2 regions of the Nonlabens sp. Hel1_33_55 genome follow, and region 1 is predicted to be linked to the other one. Evidence: riboswitches for the same ligand, from Rfam matches in the RefSeq annotation. Region 1 holds a riboswitch; the other holds the start of a gene.

Evidence for each region. A riboswitch is a leader RNA that binds a small molecule or an ion and turns the genes downstream of it on or off. The one in region 1 is predicted to bind S-adenosylmethionine.
Region 2: linked by a shared signal. The riboswitch ahead of BLO34_RS04255 (Na+/H+ antiporter NhaC family protein) and the one ahead of BLO34_RS13885 (homocysteine S-methyltransferase family protein) in region 1 are both predicted to bind S-adenosylmethionine.

What each region holds. Positions count from the first base shown of each region.
Region 1 covers NZ_LT627735.1:3,099,909-3,104,968, reverse strand. Annotated here, with positions in the region: gene BLO34_RS13890 (vitamin B12 dependent-methionine synthase activation domain-containing protein) at 1-801, opposite strand, end outside; gene BLO34_RS13885 (homocysteine S-methyltransferase family protein) at 791-1,816, opposite strand; SAM riboswitch class I at 2,020-2,125, opposite strand; gene BLO34_RS13880 (2Fe-2S iron-sulfur cluster-binding protein) at 2,294-2,617, opposite strand; gene BLO34_RS13875 (NAD(P)/FAD-dependent oxidoreductase) at 2,610-3,686, opposite strand; gene BLO34_RS13870 (sensor histidine kinase) at 4,141-5,060, shown strand, end outside.
Region 2 covers NZ_LT627735.1:975,259-980,318, reverse strand. Annotated here, with positions in the region: gene BLO34_RS04270 (gliding motility-associated C-terminal domain-containing protein) at 1-210, opposite strand, end outside; gene BLO34_RS04265 (DUF4251 domain-containing protein) at 644-1,219, shown strand; gene BLO34_RS04260 (hypothetical protein) at 1,383-2,249, opposite strand; SAM-I-IV-variant riboswitch at 2,493-2,589, shown strand; gene BLO34_RS04255 (Na+/H+ antiporter NhaC family protein) at 2,635-3,945, shown strand; gene BLO34_RS04250 (thiamine phosphate synthase) at 4,040-4,672, shown strand; gene BLO34_RS04245 (SIR2 family protein) at 4,988-5,060, opposite strand, start outside.

The DNA.
Region 1 (5,060 bases):
ATTCACAATTCCTATGTTCATTCCAGCCTTAATGGCGTGGAATAAAAAGGCACTGTGCATCGCTTCCCTTACCTTATCGTTTCCACGAAAGCTGAAACTTACATTACTAACGCCACCACTAACGCTGGCATGTGGCAGGTTCTCACGAACCCATCGAGTTCCATTGATAAAATCGAGCGCGTTAAGCTTGTGCTCTTCCATTCCTGTGGCTACTGGGAAAATATTGAGGTCAAAAATGATGTCCTCTGGAGCAAATTTGACCTCATCGACCAAAATGTCATAACTGCGTTTTGCGATCTCGCAGCGACGTTCATAGGTATCGGCTTGACCTACCTCATCAAATGCCATAACTATGACGGCAGCGCCATAGCGCTTGATGGCAGTGGCATGTTTTTTAAATTCTTCCTTGCCTTCTTTCAAGCTAATGGAGTTGACCACACATTTACCCTGAACTACCTGCAGTCCAGCCTCGATAATTTCCCATTTGGAACTATCGATCATGATGGGCACTCGGGAGATGTCCGGCTCTGCAGCGATAAGATTTAAGAACTTCACCATAGCAGCTTTGCCGTCGATCATTCCATCATCCATATTGATGTCGATGATCTGTGCGCCATTGTCTACCTGATCTCTGGCAATATCCAGCGCCTCATCGTATTTGTCCTCATTAATGAGTCGCAAGAATTTTTTGGAACCTGCTACGTTGGTACGTTCACCAACGTTGACGAAATTACTTTCTGGTGTGATGACCAGCGGTTCGAGTCCGCTAAGTTTGAGTGGTCTAAATTCCTTATCCGACATTTGCTAGTTTTTGAAGTGAAGGAATGGGTCTAGGTTGATATTCTGCAGCTATTTTAGCGATGGCAGCAATGTGTTCTGGGGTTGTCCCGCAGCAACCACCAATAATATTGACGAGCGATTTATCGAGATATTCTCGAATCTGTGAAGCCATTTGATCTGGTGTTTCATCATATTCTCCAAACGCATTAGGCAAGCCAGCATTGGGATAAGCACTAATCCCGTATTGGGATTTGTTTGCTACTGTTTCTAGATATGGGGTGAGTTGTTTTGCGCCCAAGGCGCAATTAAATCCAACAGACAATAACGGAATATGCTCAATGGAAATGAGGAACGCCTCGGCAGTTTGACCGCTTAAGGTTCTTCCAGAGGCATCGGTAATTGTGCCGCTTACCATAACTGGAATGTCGAGCTTGAGTTCTTCTTTCAATTCTTCAATCGCAAATAGAGCCGCTTTGGCATTTAGTGTGTCAAACACTGTTTCTACCAGTAGAATATCCACACCACCTTTTACTAATCCAGCAGCTTGCTGCTTGTAGTCTTTTCGCAATTCTTCAAAGGTGATCGCTCTATAGCCAGGATCGTTTACGTCTGGCGACATGCTTGCGGTTTTATTGGTCGGGCCTATGGCTCCTGCAACAAACCTAGGTTTGTGAGGTTCCTTAGCGGTGAACTCATCTGCTACCTTGCGGGCGATCTTCGCACTTTCAATATTAAGTTCATCCACCAGATTTTCCATGTGATAATCTGCCATGGCGATGGTGGTGCCGCTAAATGTATTGGTTTCCACAATGTCTGCTCCAGCCGCAAAATACTGAGCATGAACGCCTGCAATAGCATCTGGCTGAGTGATAGAAAGCAAATCGTTGTTTCCCTTGACATCTGATGCATAATCGGCAAAGCGGTCGCCTCTAAAATCTTCCTCAGTAAATTTGTGTCGTTGCAACATGGTTCCCATCGCGCCATCCAGCACTAGAATGCGCTCTTGCAGGGCTTTGTATAAAATCTCGTTTCTCAATCTTTGTATTTCTAATTAAGTGCTCACATGCAACCAAGTTTAATCCATTACATGAATTACTGGTTTGCTTGAATTTTGAGAAGAATTACGCTTTCGTACCGCACCAAGTGCAGTAAAAACTTTTAGTTGTGTTCACTTTCGCGAAAGCGAGTACAACAAAAAAGCGTGCGAAAATTTTAAAGAAAGAATAGCGATGAAGCTGATAGTTATCTGTCCAAGCCAAAGGCGCGGTAGAATGAGGCACCTTCTACAATCGTAGGGTTGCCAAGGTCTCAACGGGTCTAATCCCTGAACCTTTCTTTATAACTCAAAATGCAATGAACTGGTACAAATATGGGCTTTGGAAAGTCAAAAACAAAATTAAAATAGAAAAAATGTAACAGGAATGAGGTTTTAGGGATGTGGAATTAGGTTTCTCACTTAACGCTAATAGAAAACTCACATTGCTAATTATATAAATTAGATTAAAGTTCCAACTTACTTCTCCTCAGGAGCCAATTCAATCACCAATCCTTCTAAATCTTCCGTAATCGGAATCTGGCAACCCAGTCTAGAGTTGTCTTTTACGTTTTGCGCTTCCCATAGCATCGCCTCTTCATCATCGTTGCGCTCACCTAGATTGTGGTCGCTGATAATGTAGCATTGACAAGTGGCGCACATCGCCATACCACCACATACGGCTTGTACTGGCAAATCGTAGGCCTTGCAGACTTCCATGACATTCATGTTCATGTCTGTAGGTGCATCGACCTCGTGGCGCTGACCTTCACGGTCAATGATGGTCATTTTGATATCAGACATTCTGCTTGTTGCCTATTTTTTTAACTACCGCTTTTTCTGCTTCTTTACGAGAACCGTCGAATCCATCAATACCACCAACGGTTGTATATTTCATCACATAACGCTTATCTGGAAAGATGCGCTGGTAAGCGCTCTGACACATTAGGGTTGCCTCGTGGAAACCACATAGAATCAATTTTAATTTACCTGGATAGGTGTTCACATCACCAATGGCATATATACCTGGAACGTTGGTTTGGTAATCCAGTGTGTTATCCACCTTAATCGCATTTTTTTCTATTTCTAGACCCCAATCGGCTATTGGGCCCAATTTAGGAGCTAGTCCAAATAACGGAATAAAAGCATCGCACTCGATGACTTCCATGCGTTTTGCTTCATCATTGTGTTGAAGCAATACCGATTCAACAACACCTTCGCCGTTGATGTCGAGAATCTCCGCTGGAGTAATCAAACGGATTTTGTCTTGTTGGACCAATTCTTCTACTTTCTCCACACTATCCAGCGCACCACGGAATTCTTCCCTGCGGTGCACCAGTGTTACTTCACTAGCAACATTTGCTAGAAAAATAGACCAGTCCAGAGCACTATCACCACCACCAGCAATCACTACTTTTTTATCGCGGTAGACTTCAGGGTCCTTGATCATGTAAGCAAGACCGTTATCCTCGTATCTTTCTATACCATCAATCATAGGTTTGCGTGGCTCGAAAGAACCAAGACCACCAGCGATTGCAACTACTTTGGCGTGGTGCTTAGTTCCTTTGCTGGTTGCTACTATGAAGCTTCCGTCGTCTTGCTTGTCGATTGTTTCAGCTCTTTCTCCCAATGTAAACCCAGGCTGGAATGGCTCGATCTGTTTCATAAGATTGGTCACCAAATCACCCGCGAGTACTTCTGGGAAACCAGGAATATCATAAATAGGTTTTTTAGGATACAGTTCTGTACACTGACCACCAGGTTGAGCAAGTGCATCGATAATATGGCACTTCAACTTGAGTAAGCCAGCTTCAAAAACAGCAAATAGTCCCGTGGGACCAGCACCTATGATTAAAATATCTGTAGTTATCATCTCATTCTCCATAGCCATAATTACTCCGTTATATAAGAATCTGCAAAGGTCGTGAGCAAACTGCACGTAAACAAGTCTTTAAGAATAAAGCAGCGTTAATACTCGTTGAGAAAGGCTGCTTTGTTGGAAAGCGGAATGAATGTGATTGATGATTTTCTTGATCACGCTTTCGCGAAAGCGAGAAAACATCGAACTCTAACCTCCACAAAAACTGGTGTGTTTGTTTAAGTAAAAGATGCTTTATGTTGCTAATTACAAAACAAATAGCGAATATTTGATCAGAATACAACTCGTCTCAATATAGGTTTAAGAAACTAAATATCAATTAAGTACATTTGTAAATTCCTACAAAAACCGATGTGATATTAAGAGTATTCCTACTTAGCATAAATATTTAAATTTGCATTTAATTGATACGGCATATTATTTGCCAATTGAACGGCAATAAAATTTTATGATTACAGCCACCAAACCTATTAACGAGAAAGATCGTCTGGCCTCACTGAGACGACTCAACATTCTTGATACTATATCTGAGGACCAATACGATAACGTCACTGAGCTTGCGGCATATATTTGTGATACTAAGTACGCTTTAATTTCATTGATTGATGAAAATCGACAGTGGTTCAAATCTACCATAGGCGTTCAGTTGTGTGAAACAAGTCGTGATGTAAGTTTTTGCGCTCATGCAATTAATCAACCTCATGAAATCCTAGAAATTCCGGATACTAGAAAGGATGATAGATTTGTGGACAACCCATTAGTGACTGATGAGGAAACACCTGTTATTTTTTATGCCGGTGTACCTTTATTTAATCAAGATGGACACGTATTGGGGACTTTATGTGTTTTAGACAGTAAACCAAAAAAGCTTTCTGACCATCAACTTAAGGCTCTCAAAAATCTTGCAAAACAAGTGGAGCAACTATTTAGGTTGCACGCAGCAAATCAAAATCTCGAGGTCTCAAAAAAGCATCTATCCAAGCATAATTCTTTACTCAAAGATTTTGCGGCCACCGTTTCTCATGACATGAAGATGCCGCTTGCAAATCTTATTGTGACCTCTGACATTTTGAATCAGAAGTACAGTGATTTAATAGACGATGATGGCAAACAATATTTGAGTTATCTCAAGAAATCTTCACTTTCACTAAGCGATTACATTACAAACATTCTTTCGCATTATGAGAGTTCATCACATGATATTGAAGACCGTAGTACATTTAATTTAAATGATGTTCTTGAAGATATTGTTGAGTTGATCAATATTAAACATCAATGTGAGATCAATTTACCAGATGTCAATCATACTTTATACTGTAATCAAGTTGCTCTTGAGCAAATTTTCCTAAATCTTATAGGGAACAGTAT
Region 2 (5,060 bases), 1.1 Mb from region 1:
GGTGGGATTTCTATACCATCTAATGGGATTGGGTCCTGCGGTTGCAAATGCATTCAAATCTGCAAAGGTGAGTCCGGCACCATCACATATCACTTGTGGTGATACGGGAACCATTGGACATTGCGCCTGCATTTGCAGCATTGGTAGAAATAGGAGCAGGAACAGCAGCCATTTCGCTTGCAATGTGTTGTTTACGTAATTTTTCTTCATAAAATAAAAGCCTAAATAAGGTGGATGTGGATCAAGAAGGGTAAAAGAAGAGGTTTAAGTTAGTTGTTAGATGTGGCTAAATATATAAGAATAGCGGTAGCCTATCACTTTAATCTGATAAATTAGGTATTTATCGTTAGGATTAATCGACGAACGGTACATTCTGTTAAAAAATTAAGTTTTGTCAATCTAGCTAGCTGGAATAATTGTTGGAATGATAGAAGAGTAGTTACGCTTTCGCGAAAGCGGACTCAACATCATCATCATTGCATATAAGGACATTCTTGTGAGTGACACGGTTCGTGCAATCAAGTTGTGAATAATGCAGAACAGCAGCCGAAACCATTATAATAAAGTGCTAACTGGTTTTTTAGTAGGATTTTACCAAATCGCATGGCATAGTTTTGGTAATTTGATATGAAAATAAATGACTATGAAAATGCTTTCCAATATATATACTAGATGTGCCGTGGCTGTTGTCGTGCTGGTAATGATAACAGCGTGTGGCGTGAAGAAATCTGGTACGCCGGCAGAGTTTGCTAATCTTTCCAATTTAATGAATAATGGTGAAACGATTAGAATTGAGATGAATGCGGCATATCCACTTAATACGTTTGCCTCACAGCAAGTCATTAATCAGATCATGCGCAATACGGGCGATACTGCAAACCGCATAGATCTAACTGGTGATGGTGCGTTCCTAGAATTTAGTGCCGATACGGTGAGCGCTGATTTACCGTTTTTTGGAGAGCGTCGTCAAGGTGGTGGTTATAACAACACTCAAGACAGCGGAATTTTCTTTGAGCAAGCTCCAGAAGATTACCAATTTGCAGCCAATGAATCTGACTTGCAATACGACGTAGATTTTGAAGCCAACAATAAAACGGAAAACTTTGATGTCAATGTGGTGGTTTTCGCAAACGGTAGCGCAACGGTTTATGTAAGAAGCAGCGCTAGAACAGTCATACGTTACGACGGCAGAGTGGTATCAACTTCTGACACCGAGTAATCATTAAAGGGAACTATTGTTGTGGTATCCTAAATATTCTATTTGACATAATATACATTATGGTTCAATATAAGTTTAAATGTAATTGATAGTTAAACAACATTAAGATCATCTCAGACACAATATTGAAAAAAGTACCAAGGATCAAAGCATCTTAAAACATTCAATCCTCACAAACGGCATAAAACAAACTCCCAGAAACAACTATGATATGATCAGATGAAATATATTCTGGATGGATTCTAACAAAGCTTTTTAAATCATCATCGGTTGGGTTTTCATGATAAGGGAAAAACTGATCTTGTGCATTTAAAGTTTCTGGGAATAATTCATTGTTGAATATCTTATCAAAGTATGCAAGATCCTCAGAATTGATATCGGCATATTCAGAGCGTTTTTTAAGGGAGCTTTGACCTGACATGGTCAATGTGTTATTTTCAAATGTTGCCGTAAAAGAGCCGCCTTGAGAATAATCTGATGATAAACCTACCAGTATAAAATCGTTGTACTTTCCAAGACTGTTAAAACGATAGACATCTGCAGGTGGCGCTTGAATCTCGCCTTCATAATATTCTCTTTCATCTTTGAAATAAACATCAATCTGGTTCAAAGCTTCGGGCTGTTTGTAAATGTATGGATAGGTAAAACAATTGGCCTTTTCATTAAATAACGGGATAAATGGCTCATCATCATAAGCGTTGAATCGTAACGCAACTTCATTAAAATCGTTCATACTCACTCTCACACCTACCGAATCATTTACAGTAGAATTTTTTTTAGCATACAACACGGCTCGAGGTTCTTTATGGAATGTAAACTGAATTATGGATCCATTCTGTTCCCAAGTTCCTTTTTGAATTCCACCAAAATAAGCGATTGCAAAGTGATGGTCTGCCGAAATTATGATACTTGAACCGCCTTGAGGATCATTGCTTGGTATATGATAGCTTCCAGAAATATCGGCTGATGATTCTTGGGCATGACCAAAACTAGCCATGCAAAACATCACGAATAAGAAAGTGTATTTCATAAGTAGCTTTTCAAAATTAAATGAAAGGTAACTCAAAGATCTATAGCGATTATTTTCTAAGACCACTACTCTACTTTTTTCAAATCAGTGATTCTATGGGATTTAAAGCCATTGCTTTTATTAGATTGATAATTGCTCGCTCTCATGAAATATCGCCCTTATTTCAACAAACCAATACTTAACATTTTTTAAGCTTTTCAGATCTCCTTTTGAAAAGCTTATGGCTTAGTTTTGCCGCCGCAAATTAATTATCAAGAATCTCAAAAGGGAGATAGCAACCTGCAATAACAAGCAAGGTGCTGAATAGATAAGCCAAGTTTTTGGAAAAAATGTTAACTCATACTTCTATTGCTAGGTTGCTGTTTCCCTTATCTGAATATAAGATATGGATCAAAAAACTATAGTTACCCCTAAATTTTCAGCGCTTATACCGCTTTTCGTTTTCGTTTTCACTTTTCTAGGCGTTGGAATATATCAAAACGATTTTTACGCACTACCGGCACCAATTGCTGTAATTGCCGGTATCATCGTGGCGTTCCTGATGTTCCGCCAGACGATTGAATCAAAAATTCAAACCTTATTAAGGGGTTGTGGCGATGATAAAATTTTGACTATGTGTCTTATTTATCTATTGGCTGGTGCGTTCGCAGCTATCACTAATGCTACTGGCAGCGTGGATGCCATCGTCAATATAGGACTCGATTTTATCGCCGTTCAATATATCTATGTCGGCATATTTGTAATTGCTGCATTCCTATCGGTTTCTACCGGAACATCTGTTGGTGCTATTGTAGCGCTAGCACCTATCGTGGTTGGCTTTGCAGATAAGAGCAGCGCAGACCTTGCAATTCTTTGTGGCGCTTTGCTAGGTGGCAGTATGTTTGGAGATAACCTTTCTGTGATTTCAGACACTACGATTGCTGCCACGCAATCATTGGGTTGTAAGATGAGTGACAAGTTTAAAGAGAACATTAAAATAGCGCTTCCTGCCGCGTTGGTAACGATTGCCATTTTAGTCGTTCAAGGTTTGGATCTGGAGTCTGCAACTGCAGAAGCCATCGTTTACGAATATTCGATACTTAAGATTCTTCCCTATATTTTGGTGATCGCACTATCGGTGCTTGGAGTCAATGTATTTATCACACTGCTTTTAGGCTTTATTAGTGCAGCTATTCTAGGCATTGCTTATGGTGATTTTACCATACTTGAATCTACCAAAATCGCTTATGAAGGCTTTACAGGAATGACCGAGATCTTTTTACTCTCGTTGCTCACTGGTGGTCTAGCTGCCTTAGTAGCTGCAAATGGCGGAATCGAATTTATTCTGATCAAAATCAAAAAGCTCATTTCCAGTCAAAAATCGGCGCAATTGGGAATTGCATCTCTTGTGAGCACTGTCAATCTAGCCATTGCAAATAATACGGTATCTATTATTATCACAGGTCCTATTGCCAAAACTATAAATGATGAGTACCATTTGGATAACAAGAAAACAGCTTCTATTCTGGATATTTTTGCTTGTATTTTTCAAGGATTACTTCCTTACGGTGCTCAGGTGTTGATGATTTTAAGTTTGTCTAATGAGAAGATCAACTACCTTGATTTGGTCTCCAACACTTGGTATTTACTGTTACTATTTATCACTACCATTTTGTTCATTGTTTTCAATACACCTAAAACGGCGGCAGCTATTTAAATCAGGACGCCTAGCGATTCGGTAACTTTGTTGATTCACTATTTATAAGCGAGGTCCAATTAATGACGCCGCTGTGTTACTTAGATTAAAATTTATGATCCCCAAACTTCATTACGTATCAAACGCCAAAACCCCTCAAGAGCATCTGGAAAATATCCAAAAAGCCTGTAGTGCTGGGATTGAACTGGTACAGTTAGACATGCGTCATATCAAAAAAGCAGCTCTGGCAACCTTGGCCGCAGATGTGCTGGAGATCACCTCACATTTTCAAACGAGGCTTATTATCAATAGCCATTATCAACTTGCCAAAACCATCAAAGCAGATGGCGTCTTTCTAGATAAAACAGATGCTGCTCCTACTCTAGTGAGAAAACAATTATTCCCATGGCAGACTATTGGAGCTGGCGCACACACGCTGCAAGATTGCGAGCAACTGATTGCAAACGAAGTGGATTACATTGTTTTAGGCCCTTTTAAAACTTCTGATACTTCACTAAATAAAGCTTTGGGACTTAATGGCTATACCGCTATTGCGGAAGCGTTACAAACCGAAACACCTTTGATAGGTTCTGGCAGCATTACTACCAACGATGTAAAAAACATTATCTCAACTGGTATTTCTGGACTTGCCCTTTCACAAGAACTCACTGCCGATTTCAATTTGATCAAGACCTACCACCAATTGTTGAATGCCTCTTCTACTCAGGAGATGAGACATAGTTTTTAGAAATTGTAAATTATTTTATTGTACTCATCATGATTTATGGTTTAGTCGACAAATCTCTGATCACAGTTGTAGAAACAAAAAACCGATGATGAAATAGTCATAGCCTATTTTGAAATGGTAATAATAAGGTGAGAAGATAAAGAGAATTGAGTCGGGAAATCAAATTTTTAAAAGATTGCTAATATTCAATACTTAAGCAACACCTAAAGTAAAAATTAAAACATGACTTCCAGAAAACTCAAGTTTTTTGGAAGTCATGTTTTACAGTATTCTCTATTAAATAATCGAATTTTTTAATCCACAGTACTCATAAAATCAAGTATCAGTTTCATTCTCTATTTCTAGCAAAGCAACAGGTCCATTATAAGTAAATCCTTTTTTAAATTTT